DNA from 4 places in the Blautia intestinihominis genome. Region 3 is predicted to be linked to each of the others. Evidence: predicted binding sites of a transcription regulator. Region 3 holds the regulator's gene; each other region holds the start of a gene.
The links. The regulator Rex, encoded in region 3, represses fermentation and respiration genes when NADH is low (regulators of the CRP and FNR family bind a similar motif). The targets are predictions, from matches to a motif close to ATTGTTAANTANTTAACAAT.
Positions count from the first base shown of each region.

Region 1: the regulator Rex is predicted to act here: its motif matches at 913-932, upstream of pckA (phosphoenolpyruvate carboxykinase (ATP)).
Region 2: the regulator Rex is predicted to act here: its motif matches at 983-1,002, upstream of fucO (lactaldehyde reductase).
Region 4: the regulator Rex is predicted to act here: its motif matches at 1,138-1,157, upstream of WMO75_RS16230 (DUF8180 domain-containing protein).

Region 1 is NZ_JBBMEI010000001.1:9,115-11,321, forward strand. Features, by position in the region: gene WMO75_RS00035 (glycoside hydrolase family 2 protein) at 1-753, opposite strand, end outside; gene pckA (phosphoenolpyruvate carboxykinase (ATP)) at 1,078-2,207, shown strand, end outside.
Region 2 is NZ_JBBMEI010000075.1:10,481-12,687, reverse strand. Features, by position in the region: gene WMO75_RS16210 (aminopeptidase P family protein) at 1-256, shown strand, start outside; gene WMO75_RS16205 (TetR/AcrR family transcriptional regulator C-terminal domain-containing protein) at 226-813, shown strand; gene fucO (lactaldehyde reductase) at 1,041-2,186, shown strand.
Region 3 is NZ_JBBMEI010000009.1:82,239-84,445, reverse strand. Features, by position in the region: partial or broken gene WMO75_RS04710 (NAD(P)H-hydrate epimerase) at 1-604, opposite strand, end outside; gene WMO75_RS04705 (redox-sensing transcriptional repressor Rex) at 698-1,354, opposite strand; gene abc-f (ribosomal protection-like ABC-F family protein) at 1,513-2,207, shown strand, end outside.
Region 4 is NZ_JBBMEI010000076.1:473-2,679, reverse strand. Features, by position in the region: gene WMO75_RS16240 (methylenetetrahydrofolate reductase) at 1-362, opposite strand, end outside; gene WMO75_RS16235 (CooT family nickel-binding protein) at 413-598, opposite strand; gene WMO75_RS16230 (DUF8180 domain-containing protein) at 679-1,083, opposite strand; gene WMO75_RS16225 (aldo/keto reductase) at 1,450-2,207, shown strand, end outside.

The DNA.
Region 1 (2,207 bases), on a different contig from region 3:
TGTAGAAATCTGTGACGGTTTCACTACCGGATCTGGATAAAGTCCTGGTTTTCGTATTTTTATTTCTATCGGAAGATTTCTGGAAAGTTTATCCACATTCTTTTTATCTGTACTATAACTGGAACTTACTTTGATCCTGATGATCTTTTTCTCGATATCCGGAACTGTTTTTATTTCTTTTATGTAGGTTTCCGGCACTTTTTCCAGCCATACTGTCTGCCAGATGCCGCTCTGGGCGGTATAAAACATGCCGCCTGCATTAAGTTTCTGTTTTCCCTTCGAATGGTAGGAAGTATCACTCAAGTCTTTGACAGCTACTATAAGTTCATTTGCGCTTTCCTGCGCGTATCTGGAAATATCCACTTCAAACGGAAGATATCCTCCCGTATGACGTTTCACCTTATGTCCGTTAATCCGAACTTCACAGGACTGATCTACCGCACCGAAATGGAGCAGGATGCGGTTTTGCCCCTTTTCTCTGTCCCAGCCCGGAAGATCGAAATTTCTCCGGTACCACAGATATTCATCTGGTTTAAGCTGACGTCCGACTCCTGAAAGAGCTGTCTCAGGCGAAAACGGCACGAGGATCCTGCCCTCATACTGCTGTGGCTGTTTATAGTCTATAGTAAAAGCATAATCCCACCAGCCATTGAGGATCTGATAATCTTCTCTCATCAGAAGTGGTCTCGGATATTCCTCCAGCACATGATCCCTGTCGAGATTTTTTCCCCATCTTGTGTAAAGCTGCTTCATAAGATTCCCGTCCTTTCTGATGATATTTCTGCCTGGTGATGCCAGCAAATGCTTTCTATATTATATATAGAAGATTTTTTTTTATTCATTGTACATTTGGGGAATACTTATGTCAAGAAAGCAGGATAATGCTGAAATCACTGCCCAAACACGACATGCAGTGTTAAATTATTATCATTTTTTCAAAATTTAATGGTTTTTTTATTGCTTTTATTGATGAATTATGTATAATAATCTCTATGAGAAGTCGGAGTGTTCCACTTCTTAGAGGTTAAAGCAGCCAGCATATAGATGGCTCCAATAAAGAAGAGAGGTAAATGTAAGATGGCAAAAATCGATTTAACTAAGTATGGCATCACAGGTACAACAGAAGTTGTATACAATCCTTCTTATGAAGTATTATTCGAGGAAGAGACTAAAGCAGGTCTTGAAGGCTTCGAAGTAGGACAGGAAACAGAACTTGGCGCTGTTAACGTTATGACAGGTATCTATACAGGACGTTCTCCTAAAGATAAATTCATCGTTATGGATGAGAACTCCAAAGATACCGTTTGGTGGACTTCTGATGAATACAAGAATGACAACCATCCTGCAACACAGGAAGCTTGGGCAGCTTGTAAAGCACTTGCTCAGAAAGAACTTTCCAACAAGAAACTTTTCGTAGTTGACGCATTCTGCGGTGCTAACGCTGATACTCGTATGGCTATCCGTTTCATCGTTGAAGTTGCATGGCAGGCACACTTTGTTACAAACATGTTCATCCAGCCAACAGCTGAAGAACTTGAGACATTTGAGCCAGATTTCGTTGTATACAATGCTTCCAAAGCAAAAGTTGAAAACTACAAAGAACTTGGCCTCAACTCTGAAACAGCTGTAATGTTCAACATTACATCCAAAGAGCAGGTTATCATCAACACATGGTACGGCGGAGAAATGAAGAAAGGTATGTTCTCTATGATGAACTACTTCCTTCCACTGAAAGGCATCGCAGCTATGCACTGCTCTGCTAACACAGACATGAATGGCGAAAACACAGCTATCTTCTTCGGACTTTCCGGAACAGGTAAAACAACTCTTTCCACAGACCCGAAACGTCTCCTGATCGGTGATGACGAGCACGGCTGGGATGACAACGGTGTATTCAACTTTGAAGGCGGATGCTATGCTAAGGTTATCAACCTTGACAAAGACTCTGAGCCGGACATCTACAATGCAATCAAACGTAACGCTCTTCTTGAGAACGTAACAGTTGATGCAAACGGAAAGATTGACTTCAACGATAAGAGCGTAACAGAGAACACTCGTGTTTCCTATCCGATCGACCACATCGAAAAAATCGTTCGCCCGATCTCTTCTGCACCGGCAGCTAAGAACGTAATCTTCCTGTCCGCAGATGCATTCGGCGTACTTCCTCCAGTATCTATCCTGACAGAAGCTCAGACACAGTACTACTT
Region 2 (2,207 bases), on a different contig from region 3:
GGAAAATGAATTCGGGATCCGCCACGAAAATCTTGTCCTCTGCAAAAAGGCAGAAAAGACATCTTTCGGGCAGTTTATGTGCTTCGAACCACTGACAATGGTCCCATTTGATCTGGAGGGAATCAACCCGGAAGAGATGACAGAACGTGAGCGGAAACTTCTGAATGATTACCATCAGAAAGTATATACGACCATATCACCATACTTAGATGAGGAAGAAAAAGAATGGCTGAAACAGGCAACCAGAGAGATCTGACAAAGGGAGAAAAAACCAAATACCGGCTGGCACGGGCCATGAAAGAATGTATGCAGACAACTCCTGTAGAGAACATCACAGTGAAGCAGATCACAGAGAAATGTGAGCTTACGAGACAGACTTTTTACAGGAATTTTCTGGACAAATACGACCTGATCAACTGGTATTTTGACAAACTTCTTACGAAATCTTTTGAACATATGGGACGTGGAAAGACGGTCTATGATGCTCTGGTCAAGAAGTTTACTTATATTCAGGAAGAGCAGACATTTTTTGCGGCAGCGTTTCGTTATGACGAACAGAATTCCCTCAGACAGCATGATTTCGAGCTGATCTTACAGTTTTACGAAAATTTAATTCGTGAAAAAACTGGCAAAGTACCGGGCGAAAACGTCCATTATCTGCTGGAAATGTACTGCCAAAGCTCTATTTATATGACTGTCAAATGGGTGACAGGAGGGGTGACATGTACCCCGGAAGAACTGGCATCTATCATTGTAGATGGGATGCCGGAGAAGCTTGCAGAGATTTTTGTGAGGCTTGAGATCCTGAACTGACAACTTCAAAAATGTTGGAAATACAGGCGTTACAGAAATGTTTCCATAAACAGGAAAGACATATCTGGTTATTTTTACTGAATATGAATGCATAAATTTAGAACAAATCACGAAAGTTACAGAAAACGTTACACTTGTTGGATTCTGTAACTTTCTTTTTTATAAAACTATTGTTAAGATAATAACAAAGTTAAGGCGTGAGCGACGCAGAAAGGGATGTAATTATCATGGCAAATAGAATTAACTTAAACGGAACATCTTATCACGGAGCAGGTGCAATTGCAGAGATCGCAAACGAAGCAAAAGCACATGCATTCAAAAAAGCATTTGTATGCTCTGACCCGGATCTGATCAAATTTAACGTAACAAGCAAGGTAACAGATGTCCTTGAAAAAGAGGGTCTGGAATACGAAATTTATTCTGATATCAAAGCAAACCCGACCATCCAGAACGTCCAGAATGGTGTAGCTGCATTCAAAAAATCCGGTGCAGATTATATCATTGCAATCGGTGGTGGTTCTTCCATGGATACTGCAAAAGCAATCGGTATCATCATCGCAAACCCGGAATTTGAGGATGTAAGAAGCCTGGAGGGTACAGCACCGACAAAGAAACCTTGCGTACCGATCATTGCAGTTCCGACAACAGCAGGAACAGCAGCAGAAGTTACCATCAACTACGTTATCACAGATGTAGAAAAGAAACGTAAATTTGTATGTGTTGACCCGCATGACATGCCGATCATCGCAGTTGTTGACCCGGAAATGATGTCTTCAATGCCTAAGGGACTGACCGCTTCTACAGGTATGGATGCCCTGACTCATGCAATCGAAGGATATACCACAAAAGCTGCATGGGAAATGACAGATATGTTCCATCTCAAAGCGATTGAACTGATCTCCAAATCTCTTCGCGGAGCTGTTGAAAATACCAAAGAAGGTCGTGAGGGAATGGCTCTTGGACAGTATATCGCAGGTATGGGATTCTCAAATGTAGGTCTTGGAATCGCACATTCCATGGCTCATACACTGGGTGCTGTTTATGATACTCCGCATGGTGTTGCATGCGCTATGATGCTTCCGATCGTAATGGAATATAACCAGGAATGCACTGGAGAGAAGTATCGTGAGATCGCTCGTGCAATGGGTGTGAAGGATGTGGATTCTATGACTCAGGAGGAATATAGAAAGGCTGCTATTGATGCGGTTAGAAAGCTTTCTGTTGATGTGGGAATTCCGACCAAGCTGGAGGCTATTAAAGAGGAAGATCTGCAGTTCCTCGCTGAATCTGCACATGCGGATGCTTGTGCACCGGGTAACCCGAAGGATGCGAGTGTGGAGGATCTGAAGGATCTGTTTAGAAAGATCATGTGATTTAAAAAGATTGGGTAATCT
Region 3 (2,207 bases):
CAACAATTTTTCCCGCAAAATTTTTGCCTGGATAAAAACACAAGCCTGTTTTACAGAATGCAAACGTCACCGTCAGATCCGCACGAAATGCGATTCCAAGCTCTCTTCCCGTGTTGCTACATACCCCGGACGGCAGATCTACCGCCACTTTCCATGCAGAAACCTCGTTCAAAGCCTGAATGATTTCTATGTATTTTCCTTCGATCGAGCGGTCAAGCCCAACGCCGAAGATGGCATCTACTATAGTAGTATATTCTCCTGCTGCCAGGTTATTCACCAGAGGAACCTGATAATTCTCTGCGATCTTAAGTTGGCGGCGTGTTTCCTTTGTGCGGTGATCCGGATTTCCGAGCATATAGATTTCCGCGTTATATCCATGCAGATGCAGGATCCTGGCGATCGCGACTCCGTCTCCGCCGTTGTTCCCGCCTCCGCAGACGCACAAGATCCGCTGTTTCTGTGACATTTCCGCAAAATGTCCTTCCATTGCATCCACAACAGCCAGTGCCGCCCGTTCCATCAGCACACAGGACGGAACTCCCATTCCGGTAATGGTGCAGCTATCCAGTGCTTTCATTTCCGATCCGCCTACAATTCGTTTCATCTGATATCTCCTCGATATACGATACAAAGCAAAAAGCTGTTACGCAGCCGCCTTCATTAAGGAGCCGGGTAACAGCCTCTTGCTGTCCTCATGTTATGATTGCTGCTCTTCCACGTGTTCCTGACGATATTGACTGAGATTGTAAGATAACGTCATCAGACTCTCAGAAAGATGTACGTTCTCTACAATGACATCCTCCGGAGTCTCCAGATCGATATGTGCAAAATTCCAGATTGCCTTGATACCATTCTCGATCAGGATATCTGCCATATCCTTCGCCTTGTTCTTCGGCAGTGTGAGGATCGCAATCTCAATATTCTTCTCTCTGAGGAAGAATGGGAGATTACTGATCATCTGGATCTCAATTCCACGGACCGCGATGCCCTCCAGTACCGGATTGACATCAAAAATCCCTTCCAGCTTAAAGCCACGTTTTTCAAAGTCAACGTAATTGGCAAGTGCCTGTCCAAGATTACCGGCACCGATGATGATCATCGGATGTACCTCATCCAATCCAAGGATCTTACCGATTTCTGTATAGAGATATTTCACATTATAACCGTATCCCTGCTGCCCAAATCCTCCAAAATTATTCAAATCCTGGCGGATCTGCGATGCTGTGACACGCATTTTCTTACTAAGATCATTGGAAGATATACGTTCAACATTGTCTTCCAGTAACTCGCCAAGATAGCGATAATACCGGGGCAGTCTCTTAATTACAGCTTTTGATATCTGTTTTGCTTCCACCGTTGTCCCCTCCTTATACTTTCCTGTTAATTATACCGAAATGTTATTTTATTGTCAATCAATGTTGTCAAATCTATACAATTTTTGAGGAAATTTCCTTTACAAAGCCATCATTTGACCTTATAATCATAGCGTATATTGACTTTGGAGGAATATTTATGATTTTATCGTGTCAGGGCATCAGCAAATCTTTTGGCGAAAAAGTCATTTTGAACGATGCCTCATTTCATATAGAAGAGCGTGAAAAAGCCGCTCTCATCGGCAACAACGGAGCAGGTAAGACAACCCTTCTCCGTATTATAATGAATGAAATTTCTGCGGATTCCGGTCAGGTCGTTCTGATGAAGGACAAGAAGATCGGTTATCTCGCACAGTATCAGGATGTCAGCGGACACCGCACCGTCTATGAGGAACTGCTCACAACCAAGCAGTACATCATCGACATGGAAGACCGCATGCGTGCGATCGAAGTCCAGATGAAAAACGCTTCCGGCGAGGAACTTGACCGTCTGATGAACACCTACACCCGCCTGACCCACGAATTTGAGCTGGAAAACGGCTATGCCTACAAGAGCGAGCTGATGGGTGTCCTCAAGGGTCTTGGCTTTACGGACGAAGATTTTTCCAAACAGGTCGAAACCCTCTCCGGTGGACAGAAGACCCGTGTCGCTCTTGGTAAACTCCTGATCTCCAAGCCGGACATTCTTCTCCTCGATGAGCCGACCAACCACCTCGACATGGAGAGTATTTCCTGGCTGGAAACTTATCTTCTGAATTATCCGGGTGCTGTATTTATCGTCTCCCATGACCGTTATTTCCTTGATAAAGTTGTAACGAAGGTCATTGAGATTGA
Region 4 (2,207 bases), on a different contig from region 3:
TCTCCGCCTGTGGAGTGTTCTCCTCTCGGGAAATCTCCGCGAAGAGCAAGGATATGATCAACGCCCTCACTCAGGTATGTCTCAAGCTGATCCCTGATTCCTTCTTTGGTGTTCTTGATAACCGTAAAATGAGTTACCGGAACAGTACCGGCTTTCTTTACCATCTGGCATACTTCTCTGTTCGCTCCTACATTGCCGCCTCCGGCTCCGTATGTAACAGAGATATATTCTGGATCAAACTGACAGAGATGCTCGATCGTTCCCGGAAGATTCTCCATGCCCTTGTCGGTCTTGGGCGGAAACAGTTCAAAAGAAAGAAGTTGTCTTTCTTTCATCAGCTCAGTCAATTTTACTGATGCCATAGCTGCACCTCCTTATGCAATTTTATTTGATTCTTGTAAGTCCCGGACGATCAGTCATCGCAGCAAAGCTTTACAATGCTGTTTGCCAGGTCTACCATAAGGATATGTCCCTCTACGACACGCTCATCTCCCATAATGTCTCTGAGCACCAGTTTATTTCCATCTACATCAATTCTGGATACATTCTTAAAGATAACAGAATTATCGCTTTCTTTGTATACAGTTGCAAGACACATAACTCTCACCTCCGCCGTTCTGTTGTGTCATATTATTGTGTCATATTAAAATTCAAGATTACCGTTCACAGTAACAGATCCTATTTCATTTCTTCCTTAACAAGTGTAAGTGCAAGTCCCAGGCGCATGTTGCCCTTCTGGAAATCTGCAACTGCTTCCTTGATTGTCTTGGCTGAACTTGCAAGTCCCATCTTCTCCAGGTTATCGGCCATCTGGTCAAGCTCTGCTGCGTGATGCTCATTGTGCTGCAGCATGTAAGTCAGAAGTGCTACTGTCTCTTTCTTGCAGTCTCCGCCCTCACAGGATCCACAGTGTTCCTGGCTGGAACAGCTGCTGTCGTGTGTATGTGCATGTTCGCCGTCTCCGTGAGAATGAGAATGTGTATGAGTCACACCATCCGCATGTGTGTGTTCGTGTGTGTGTCCCTCTGTATGTTCGTGTCCATGCTGGACAAGGTTTCCGTTTTCATCTTTTATTAAGTGCATTGTCTACTCCTTTCTGCACGAATCCCTGTCAGTCTGTCTTAAACGTGACAAACTTCTGACAAGAATTTATCAATTAAATTCATTATACATCTTTTGTTATAGTTAATCAAGGCTATATTGAGAAAAACCGCACAAAAATCATTCCTGTTTCTATTTCTTTTTTTGCATTTTTTCGCATCTGCCGATCATTTTTCTCGTTATATAAATAACGTCATCGTTTTAATATTAACAATCTTTATTTTCACCTTTTTTCCATGCCTATGTAACTTCATGTATTAAATATTTAACATATTTGATGTTCTTCTTTCACATTTTTATGTTATAATATATAAAAATTTTCAAATTGATAAGCAAGGAGGAAGCATTTTGACTACTTCTGTATTCTTAAATAATGACAGAACCATACCGCTTCTGGGATTGGGTCTATATAAAGCCACCGCTGACGACGAGGCAGAGAATGCCATCATATCCGCAGCCAAGAACGGCTATCGCCTGTTCGATACTGCTTCTGCATACAAGAACGAAGAGAGTGTCGGACGTGGTATTGCACGATGCGGAGTTCCGCGTAAGGATCTTTTTATCACCACCAAGATCTGGAATAACGCACAGCGTCTCGGAGATGTGGACGGGGCTTTTGAGCGAAGCCTTGACCGTCTTGGTCTTGATTATATCGATCTTTATCTGATCCACTGGCCGGTTCCGGGATGTTATCTCAATACCTGGAAGGAAATGGAGAAATTTCTTGAATCTGGACGGGCTCTTTCTATCGGTGTCAGCAATTTTGAGATCCGTCATCTTGAAGAACTTCGTAAGGTATCCGGGATCATTCCTGCAGTCAACCAGATCGAATGCCATCCTCTCTGCTATCCGCGGGAGCTCATTGAATACTGCCAGGCAAACGGGATCCAGGTACAGGCTTATGCTCCACTGGCGCGAGGCGCTTATCTGGACAATGATATCCTCTGCGTACTTGGTACGAAATATGCACATACGCCTGCTCAGATCGGACTTCGCTGGGCTGTTCAGAAGGGTATCTCCGTAATTCCAAAATCCACCCGCCCAGAGCGTATTGCTGCCAATGCACGTATTTTTGATTTTGAGATTGAGCAGGAGGACATGGATCT